DNA from 2 places in the Streptomyces sp. NPDC028298 genome. Region 1 is predicted to be linked to the other one. Evidence: riboswitches for the same ligand, from Rfam matches in the RefSeq annotation. Region 1 holds a riboswitch; the other holds the start of a gene.

Region 1 (4,179 bases):
GGCGTCGCCCGCGTCGGTGAGGCGGTCTATCTCTTCGGCGACGAACTGGGCCTCGTCGTGCTCGGTGTCCGCGACGTAGCCCGTGATGTTCGAGCCGGCGCCCGCGTTGGTCCACAGGTTCTTGGGGCGGCGGGACTCGTTGCGCTCGATGACCGCGTTGGCGGCGGACAGGATCGTCTGGGTGGAGCGGTAGTTCTGCTCCAGGAGGATCGTCGTCGCGTTCGGGTAGTCCTCCTCGAACTGGAGGATGTTGCGGATGGTCGCGCCGCGGAAGGCGTAGATCGACTGGTCCGCGTCACCCACGACGCACAGCTCGGCCGGAGGCAGGTCGTACTCGCTGGGCGGTACGTCCACGGGGTGCTCGGAGGTCCCCACGAGTTCGCGGACGAGGGCGTACTGGGCGTGGTTGGTGTCCTGGTACTCGTCGACGAGGACGTGCCGGAAGCGGCGGCGGTAGTGCTCGGCGACGTCCGGGAAGGCGCGCAGCAGGTTGACCGTGGTCATGATCAGGTCGTCGAAGTCGAGCGCGTTGGCCTCGCGCAGCCTCGACTGGTACATCGCGTACGCCTGGGCGAGGGTCTTCTCGAAACCGTCGGCGGCCTGGGCGGCGAAGTCCTCCTCGTCGATCAGCTCGTTCTTCAGGTTCGAGATCTTGGCGCTGAACGACTTCGGCGGGAACCGCTTGGGGTCGAGGTCGAGATCACGGCAGACGAGGGCCATCAGGCGCTTGGAGTCGGCGGCGTCGTAGATCGAGAAGGACGAGGTGAAGCCGAGGGTCTTGCTCTCGCGGCGGAGGATGCGGACGCAGGCGCTGTGGAAGGTCATCACCCACATCGCGTTGGCGCGCGGGCCGACGAGCGCCTCGACACGCTCCTTCATCTCACCGGCGGCCTTGTTGGTGAACGTGATCGCGAGGATCTGGCCGGGGTGGACGTCGCGCTCGCCCAGCAGGTGCGCGATGCGGTGGGTGAGCACACGCGTCTTGCCCGAGCCGGCGCCGGCCACGATGAGCAGCGGGGAGCCGGAGTGCACCACGGCCGCGCGCTGGTTCTCGTTCAGTCCGTCCAGCAGGGCCGCGGGGTCCACGGCGGGCCTGGGCGCGCCGTCGCGGTAGTACGCGTCCCGGCTCGGCGGCAGGTCGAACTTCCCGCCGAACAGATCGTCCGGAACCGGCTCCGGTACGTGATCGTCCTCGGGCGGCGGCGGGTGTTCGTCCTCGTGGCCCGCGGAGGGCTTGAGGTTCGCCAGGAAGCTGTCGTCAAAGAGGCTGCTCATCGCTCTCCGAGTCTAGGCCGCCCCACTGACAGCCCGCCGCCACCCCGAGAACTCGGCCCGAAGTCGTGACGAGGCGCCCGGCGGACACCAAGTAAGCCCCCTGCCCTCGCCGAGACCCCACTCCGCGACCGTGCGCGACCGTACGGGCACCTGGCGTGAAGGGTCGCCCCGGACCGTGGTCGAGGCATGCGCTCGTCGCCGCCCGCGCCGCACCCGCGTCACCTGTGGCGTCTGCCGCACCTGGCGCACTGCCGCACTGCCGCTCTGCCACACCTGGCGAATGGTCACGAAAATGTATCGGACGTATCGGGCATCAACCTTCACACGGGCCACACCCGTTGGCTAGCGTGCTCGAAGGCCGCTCGACCGCATCCGGCGAACTCCGCCGGGCCGGGCGGCCTCCGCCGAATCCGGTGTGCCGCGAGGCCCCGGAGCCGGGGACCCACCGACTTTGGGGTGAATCGGTCCAACCGCCCCGTGGGGCACGGACCGTAGGGCAGCCTTCCGGAACCACCCGCCCGAACCCGACAGCTAACTCGGCAGGCGGATGACGGAAGGAGTCGCCTCTCTTGGCGTCACACCGCAAGGCGCGTCCCACCGGCACGCGCATCGGGGGCATACGGACCCCCTTCCTCGCCACAGCGGCACTCACCTCCGTGGCCCTGCTCTCCCAGACCGCCGACGCCACCCCCTCGGCCGAGCCCCGGCCCAGCATCGAAGAGGTCTCCAAGAAGGTCGACGACCTCTACCACCAGGCCGAGACCGCCACCGACAAGTACAACGCGACCCGGGAGAAGACCGCCGAGCAGCGCAAGCGCGTCGACACCCTGCTCGACGACGTCGCCCAGCGCACCGAGAAGCTCAACAGCGCGCGCGAGGAACTGGGAACGTTCGCCGCTGCGCAGTACCGCACGGGGGCCGCCGCGCCCTCCACCGCGACCCTGCTGCTCGCCGACAACCCCCAGGACTACTTCGACCAGACCCAGTTGATGAGCCGCCTGACGACCCGCCAGAAGGCGGCCGTCGACGACTACATCACGGAGCAGGCGGCCACCACCAAGAAGCGGACGGAGGCCACCGAGAGCCTGGAGTCGCTGACCGCCTCACAGAAGGCGCTCAAGACGTCCAAGGCCGACGTGCAGCGCAAGCTCTCCGAGGCCCGGGATCTGCTCTCGAAGCTGAACTCCGAGGAAAAGGCGCGGCTGGCGGCGATCGAGAAGAAGAAGCGGGAACAGGCCGCGGCCAAGGCGGCGGAGCTGGCGAAGCAGCAGGCCGCCGCAGAGAAGGCCGCCCAGTCGCAGTCCTCGTCGGACGGCACGGCCGACCCGGCCACCGGCTCGGCCGCCGGCTCGACGGCCGGGTCGTCGTCGGGATCGACGACCACGGGCTCCTCGTCGAAGGCGGCGGAGGCGCTCGCGTTCGCCCGCGCGCAGATCGGCAAGCCGTACGTCTGGGGCGCCACCGGCCCGGACTCCTACGACTGCTCGGGCCTGACCCAGGCCGCCTGGAAGGCCGCGGGCGTCAGCCTCCCGCGCGTCACCTACGACCAGGTGAACGCCGGCACGACGGTCTCCCTCGCCGACGCCCGGCCCGGCGACCTGGTCTTCTTCTACGACGACATCAGCCACGTCGGCATCTACATCGGCGACGGCATGATGATCCACGCGCCGAAGCCGGGAGCGTACGTCCGCGAGGAGTCGATCTACTACGACGGCACCTCGGCGATCCACAGCGTGGTGCGCCCGGCGTAGCCCGGACGCGGAAGCCCGTGCCGCGGGGCACGCGCGCCGGGGTCTGCCGATCCCCGCGCGCGTGCCCCGCGTTTTCGTCGCCGCCCGCGCGTGGCCCGCCCGCAACCGCTCGACGGGTCCCTAGCATCGACGCATGCCAGACACACCGGACATGACGGACACCATTCCGCTCCGCGCCTGGTGGGCGGGGTGGGCCCCCGCCGCCGGCGCCGCCGTCATGGCCACCGGCATCCTCTCGACCGGGCTGTACCTGACCGGCTACGAGGTCCTGTCGCGGATCGCGCTGGTCCTCGCGTCGCTCGCCTGGGTCGGGCTCGCCTCGGACTTCCTCGCCCGACTGGTGGGCGACCGGGCGCAATGGGTGCGACGGGCCGCCGCCCCCGCGGGGCTCGACGCGGTCGCGGCGACCACCGTGCTCGGCACCCGGTTCGCGACCCTTGGATGGCGGACGCTCGCCGAGGTCCTGCTCGCGCTGTCGGCCGTGCTCTGGCCGGTCCTGCTGCTGACCGTGCTGCGGCACTGGCGGCGCCGCATGGCGGGAGAGGTGTTCCTCGTCTGCGTCGCCACGCAGGGGCTCTCGGTCCTCGGCTCGACGATCGCCGCCGAGGTGGGCTCGGACTGGCTGGCGCACGCCGCGATGACGCTGTTCTGGGTGGGGGTCGCGCTCTACGTCGTATCGTTCGCGAACTTCGACCCGCGGGAGGTGCGGAAGGGCGCCGGGGACCACTGGATCGCGGCCGGCGCGCTGGGCATCTCGGCGCTGGCCGGGGCCGGGCTCGTCGTGGCGCACGACGTGAATCCGTATCTGTGGAACAACGACGACCAGGGCGTCCTGCGCGCCACGACCGGCGCGCTGCTCGTGCTGGACCTCGTCTGCTACTTCCTGCTGGCCGTCGCGGAGGTGGTGTGGCCGCGCCCGCGGTACGACGTACGGCGCTGGTCGTCCGTCTTCCCGATGGGGATGTCGGCGGTGGCCACGCTCGCGGTCTCGGCCGCCCTCGACGTCTTCTGGCTCAAGGGGACCGGGCAGGTGCTGCTGTGGATCGCGGTGGCGGCCTGGCTCCTGGCGGTCGTGGGTACCGCTCTCGCCTTCGGATCCGAGGTCAGGTCCACAGGACGGCGATGAAGATGTTCGTGACGGTCAGCAGTCCGA
Region 2 (4,179 bases), on a different contig from region 1:
CGGTCGATCGACGAGCGGGTGGAGCGTTCGGCCGGACAGATGCAGGGGTGGCCGGCCGGTGGTGCGGTGGAGCGGTGAACCGTGCGGGGTCAGTTCAGCCCGGTGATGAACCCCTCCCAGACGTCCGGGGTGAACAGCAGGGCGGGTCCCGCGGTGTTCTTGGAATCGCGCACCGCGACCATTCCGGACCAGGGTCCGGTGCCCGGGCGTGCGGTCTCGACGCAGTTGTTCATCCCGGTACTGCGACTGCTGCGCAGCCAGCGCACATGGAGCAGCGAAGTGCTGGAGGGTACGTACCGAGGCATTGCAGACATGACGTGCCTCCTTACGTGTCGTCGCCTATCGAGGCGATGTAGTCCAACGAGTCCTCGGGTGAAAGGGCGTGGAACTGAAGGGCGTTGAAGGCCTCGGCGTATGCCTGGAGGTCTTCTTTCCGTTCGAGATAGAGGCTACTCGTCAAGTGGTCGAGAACAACCACATCCAGATCGGTTGTGTTCGGAAATGAGAAGATAACGAAAGGGCCGGTCACGCCGATGTGCGCGCCGGCCGCGAACGGCAGTACCTGGAGCCGTACTTGAGGCAGCACGGCGGCCTCCCGCAGCCGGCGGAGCTGGCGTGCCATGACGTCGGGGCCGCCCACCTCACGGCGCAGCACGGCCTCGTCCAGGACGGCGGACAGTTCGAGCGGCGGGTCCGAGCGCAGCACGTCCTGCCGGGCCAGACGCACTTCGACCAGGGCGTCGAGCTTGCTCTCCTCCAGTCCGTCCACGGCGGCCCGCGTCACCGCGCGGGCGTACTCCGGTGTCTGCAGCAGACCGGGCACGACGGAGGTCTCCAGGGTGCGCATCGCGCTGGCGCCGGACTCCAGGCTGATGAAGTCCCGGTACTCCGGCGGGAGGACCCCGCGGTACGCGTGCCACCAGTGGTGGCGGCCGTTGACCTCGGAGCCCGCCAACACGACCAGGAGCCGGCGCAGTTCGGGATCCTCGACGCCGTACGCGTGCAACAGGCGTTCCACATCGGCCGGTTTCACCCCGCTGGTGCCGGTTTCGATGCGGCTCACCTTCGACTGGTGCCAGCCGAGCAGGCGGGCCGCCTCCCCGCTCGTGAGCCCCGTGCCCGCGCGCAGCGCGCGCAGTTCGGCTCCGAGCTTGCGGCGGCGCACCGCGGGACCGTGCTGCATGGCTGTTCTCCTTACTCCTTCCAAGTCGTCCGAATACGCTCTGCCGACGCAGAGTTCACCGCATCGAGCGACAGATATATGCATTACTCGGTGGATCGCACCCGCGACCGGCCCGGTAATGGCAGTCTGGCGCAAGCACCAGTCCGGGACCGTACTCGAACCATCCGCTCGGTGTCGGGCTCCGGTCCCGTGGGAAAGGGACGAACGTCGCCATGGCAGACCATCAGGAAGCATCCGTCACCCTGCCGAGCGAACCGGTCTCGGTTTCCGTGGCCCGAAATTTCGTCGCCGAAGTGCTGTCCGAATGGGGCCTGCCGGGGGACTGCGACGTCGCCGAGACCGTGCGGCTGATCGTGTCGGAACTGGCGACCAACGCCGTGCAGCACACGTTCGGGCAGTCGCCCACCTTCACGGTCGGCGTGCGTCTCGACCGGGAGGAGCGGCTGCTTATCGGGGTCACCGACAGCCATCCGCGCTTTCCGAAGCGGCTGCCCGCGGCCGTCCAGCAGGACAACGGCCGCGGCATGGTGATCATCCGTTGGCTCACCGCCGAATGCGGCGGCAGGCTCACCGTCGTACCGACCCGGGAGGGCGGCAAGACGGTCTCCATCGAGCTCCCGTGGACGGTGCCCGTCCAGCCGGTGCCGGCCGGGTGGCCGCCCCAGGAGCCCTGAGGGGCGCCGCCCCGAGGCGACCGGTCGTCATGGCCCTTGGGGCGGCGGCGGTCGTCAGCGGCCCATTGAGGCCGCGGCGGTCGGCAGTGGCATTGAGGGCGCGGCGGTCGTCAGTGGCCCCGTGAAAGCCGCGGCGGCCATGGTCGGCCCACAGGGGCCGCCCCCGGCCCCGGTCGGCCCGCGAGGGGCCGGGAGGGCGTCACGGCGGCCCTGAGGGCGCTCGCGCCGGGGCGGCGAGGGTCCGCCGCCCCGGGCGAAAGGGTCAGCCGACCCTGCCGTACCAGACGCTTCTCGTCCAGATCTTCTGGAGCTTCACCACTTCCCCGGTCTTCGGGGAGTGCCAGATCTTTCCCTTACCGGCGTAGATGCCGACGTGGTACACGTTCCGGCCCGAGTGGAAGAACACGAGGTCACCGGCCTTGCGGTGCGAGGCCGAGACATGGTGCGTCTTGTTGTACTGGGCCGCGGCCGTACGAGGCAGCTTCTTGCCCGCCTTCTTGTACGAGTAGAGCGTGAGCCCCGAGCAGTCGAAGCGGTGCGGTCCGGTGGCGCCCCACTGGTAGGGGGAGCCGTGCTTCGACGCCGCGACCTGGAGTGCCCGCGTCGCGACGGTGGCCGCCTCGGCGTCTGGTGCGACACCGGGAACCACCAGGCTGCCGCCGACGGCGGCAAGTGTGAGCGCCGAGGCCGTACCGGCCCGGGTCCACAGCGACGGGACACGATTGAGCGCAGTCATGCGCAACCCTTCGTCAGCCGCCTGTGAAGGATGACCTGTCGGATTCGGGCTGGCGAAGTTGCCCGGCCGCTGCTGCGGCTTCACCCCAAGGGCCGCCCGGAACTGTTCCGGCGACCCGTCTAGCTGGGTCCTCCACTCCTGCCGATCCACTCCTGTCGACCGGGCATCCGGGCGGCGGCAGGACTCGGCGTCCGCCCGGACCGCCCCGCCGCTGTGGCGGGGGCTTGTCGTCGGAAGGGATCTTCACTCATCAGAGTCGGAAAATCCGAGCGGAACCGGTGTTTTGTGGGCTTACTCACCACTCGACTGTTCGAGTGAACACCCCTCCGTTCGAGCACGTGTTGGGGACGGCGATGAGGCCCGCACCTGCGACGACGGGGCCCATCCGGCGTCCGGACTCAGCGTGTTGCGCAACTCGGAGGGGTCAGGGAAGGGACCGATGAATACGCCGTCAGGGGGTACACCATCCGGTCCGTTTGAGTCGTGGTCCGGACGTCATGCCGCTTCGGCGCGGGCCGGCCCGTCGGTGGGGGTCCGTCAACTTCCGGACTCGGGAGGCACCGTGACCCGGGCCGCCCGCCGCTCTCCGCCGAGCACCCGCAGGGCCTGCGCCAGCGTCGGGGCGTGCACCTCGCTCTCGCCCCGCTGATGCATCAGCGTGAGCGCGTCCCGCAGGGCCTCCGCCTTGCCGACCAGTGCCTGAGCCGCCCTCAGGCCGCGATAGGTGTCTCCGGGGCGGGAGGGGTTGATCCGGCCGAGGAGGTCGACGACGTCGAGATAGCGGTCGATGAGTTCGGCCTCCGCGCGGGTCAGCGCGGGCAGCGGGGGAAGGTCCGGGATCATCGGCCGCTCACCTCGCGCCGGGCGTGTCGAGCGCGGACCTGCGGCTCGGGACGATCCGGTCGATCAGCCCGTAGGCCAGGGCCTCCGGCGCGTCGAGGATCCTGTCGCGCTCGATGTCCGCCGCGACCTGCTCCGGACTCCGGCCCGTGTGGCGCCCGAGCATCTCCTCCAGCGTCCGACGGGTCCGCAGCAACTCCTCGGCCTGGATGAGCAGGTCGCTCGCCTGGCCCTGGAGCGGCTCGGCCGCCGACGGCTGGTGGAGCAGGAAGCGGGCCCCCGGCAGTGCGAGCCGCTTGCCCGGAGTGCCGCCCGCCACCAGTACGGCCGCGGCCGAGGCCGCCCGGCCCAGGCAGACCGTCTCGACGTCGCAGGTGACGAACCGCATCGTGTCGTAGATCGCGGTCATCGCGGCGAAGGAGCCGCCGGGGGAGTTGATGTACAGCGAGATGTCCTGCTCGGGCGCCTGGTGTTCGAGGTACATGAACTGGGCCGTCACGTCGTTCGCCGACGTGTCGTCGATCGGCGTCCCGAGGAACACGATCCGCTCGCTGAGCAGCTTCGCGTACGGGTCCAGGGTCCGGTGTCCCGCGCTCGTGCGTTCCGTGAACTCGGGCAGGACATAGCGGGCGGACGGGCTGTCCATGGCGCGCCTCCTCAGATCGACGTCTGTAAAAAATGTACAGGACGTACGTCTCTGTGGAAGAGGGCCCTGCTGAGAGCAGAAACGGCGGCATGCCCGGACG

What was found. Region 1 has a riboswitch for cyclic di-AMP ahead of ACZ4TO_RS20670 (C40 family peptidase). Riboswitches for the same ligand answer to the same signal wherever they lie in the genome.
Region 2: linked by a shared signal. The riboswitch ahead of ACZ4TO_RS15755 (C40 family peptidase) and the one ahead of ACZ4TO_RS20670 (C40 family peptidase) in region 1 are both predicted to bind cyclic di-AMP.

The regions. Positions count from the first base shown of each region.
Region 1 covers NZ_JBVHTL010000004.1:364,847-369,025, reverse strand. The annotation lists gene pcrA (DNA helicase PcrA) at 1-1,275, opposite strand, end outside; cyclic di-AMP (ydaO/yuaA leader) riboswitch at 1,668-1,836, shown strand; gene ACZ4TO_RS20670 (C40 family peptidase) at 1,845-3,026, shown strand; gene ACZ4TO_RS20665 (tellurite resistance/C4-dicarboxylate transporter family protein) at 3,160-4,152, shown strand; gene ACZ4TO_RS20660 (hypothetical protein) at 4,130-4,179, opposite strand, start outside.
Region 2 covers NZ_JBVHTL010000003.1:125,129-129,307, forward strand. The annotation lists gene ACZ4TO_RS15740 (DUF397 domain-containing protein) at 90-314, opposite strand; gene ACZ4TO_RS15745 (helix-turn-helix domain-containing protein) at 326-1,183, opposite strand; gene ACZ4TO_RS15750 (ATP-binding protein) at 1,396-1,857, shown strand; gene ACZ4TO_RS15755 (C40 family peptidase) at 2,120-2,593, opposite strand; cyclic di-AMP (ydaO/yuaA leader) riboswitch at 2,597-2,769, opposite strand; gene ACZ4TO_RS15760 (hypothetical protein) at 3,131-3,436, opposite strand; gene ACZ4TO_RS15765 (ATP-dependent Clp protease proteolytic subunit) at 3,444-4,079, opposite strand.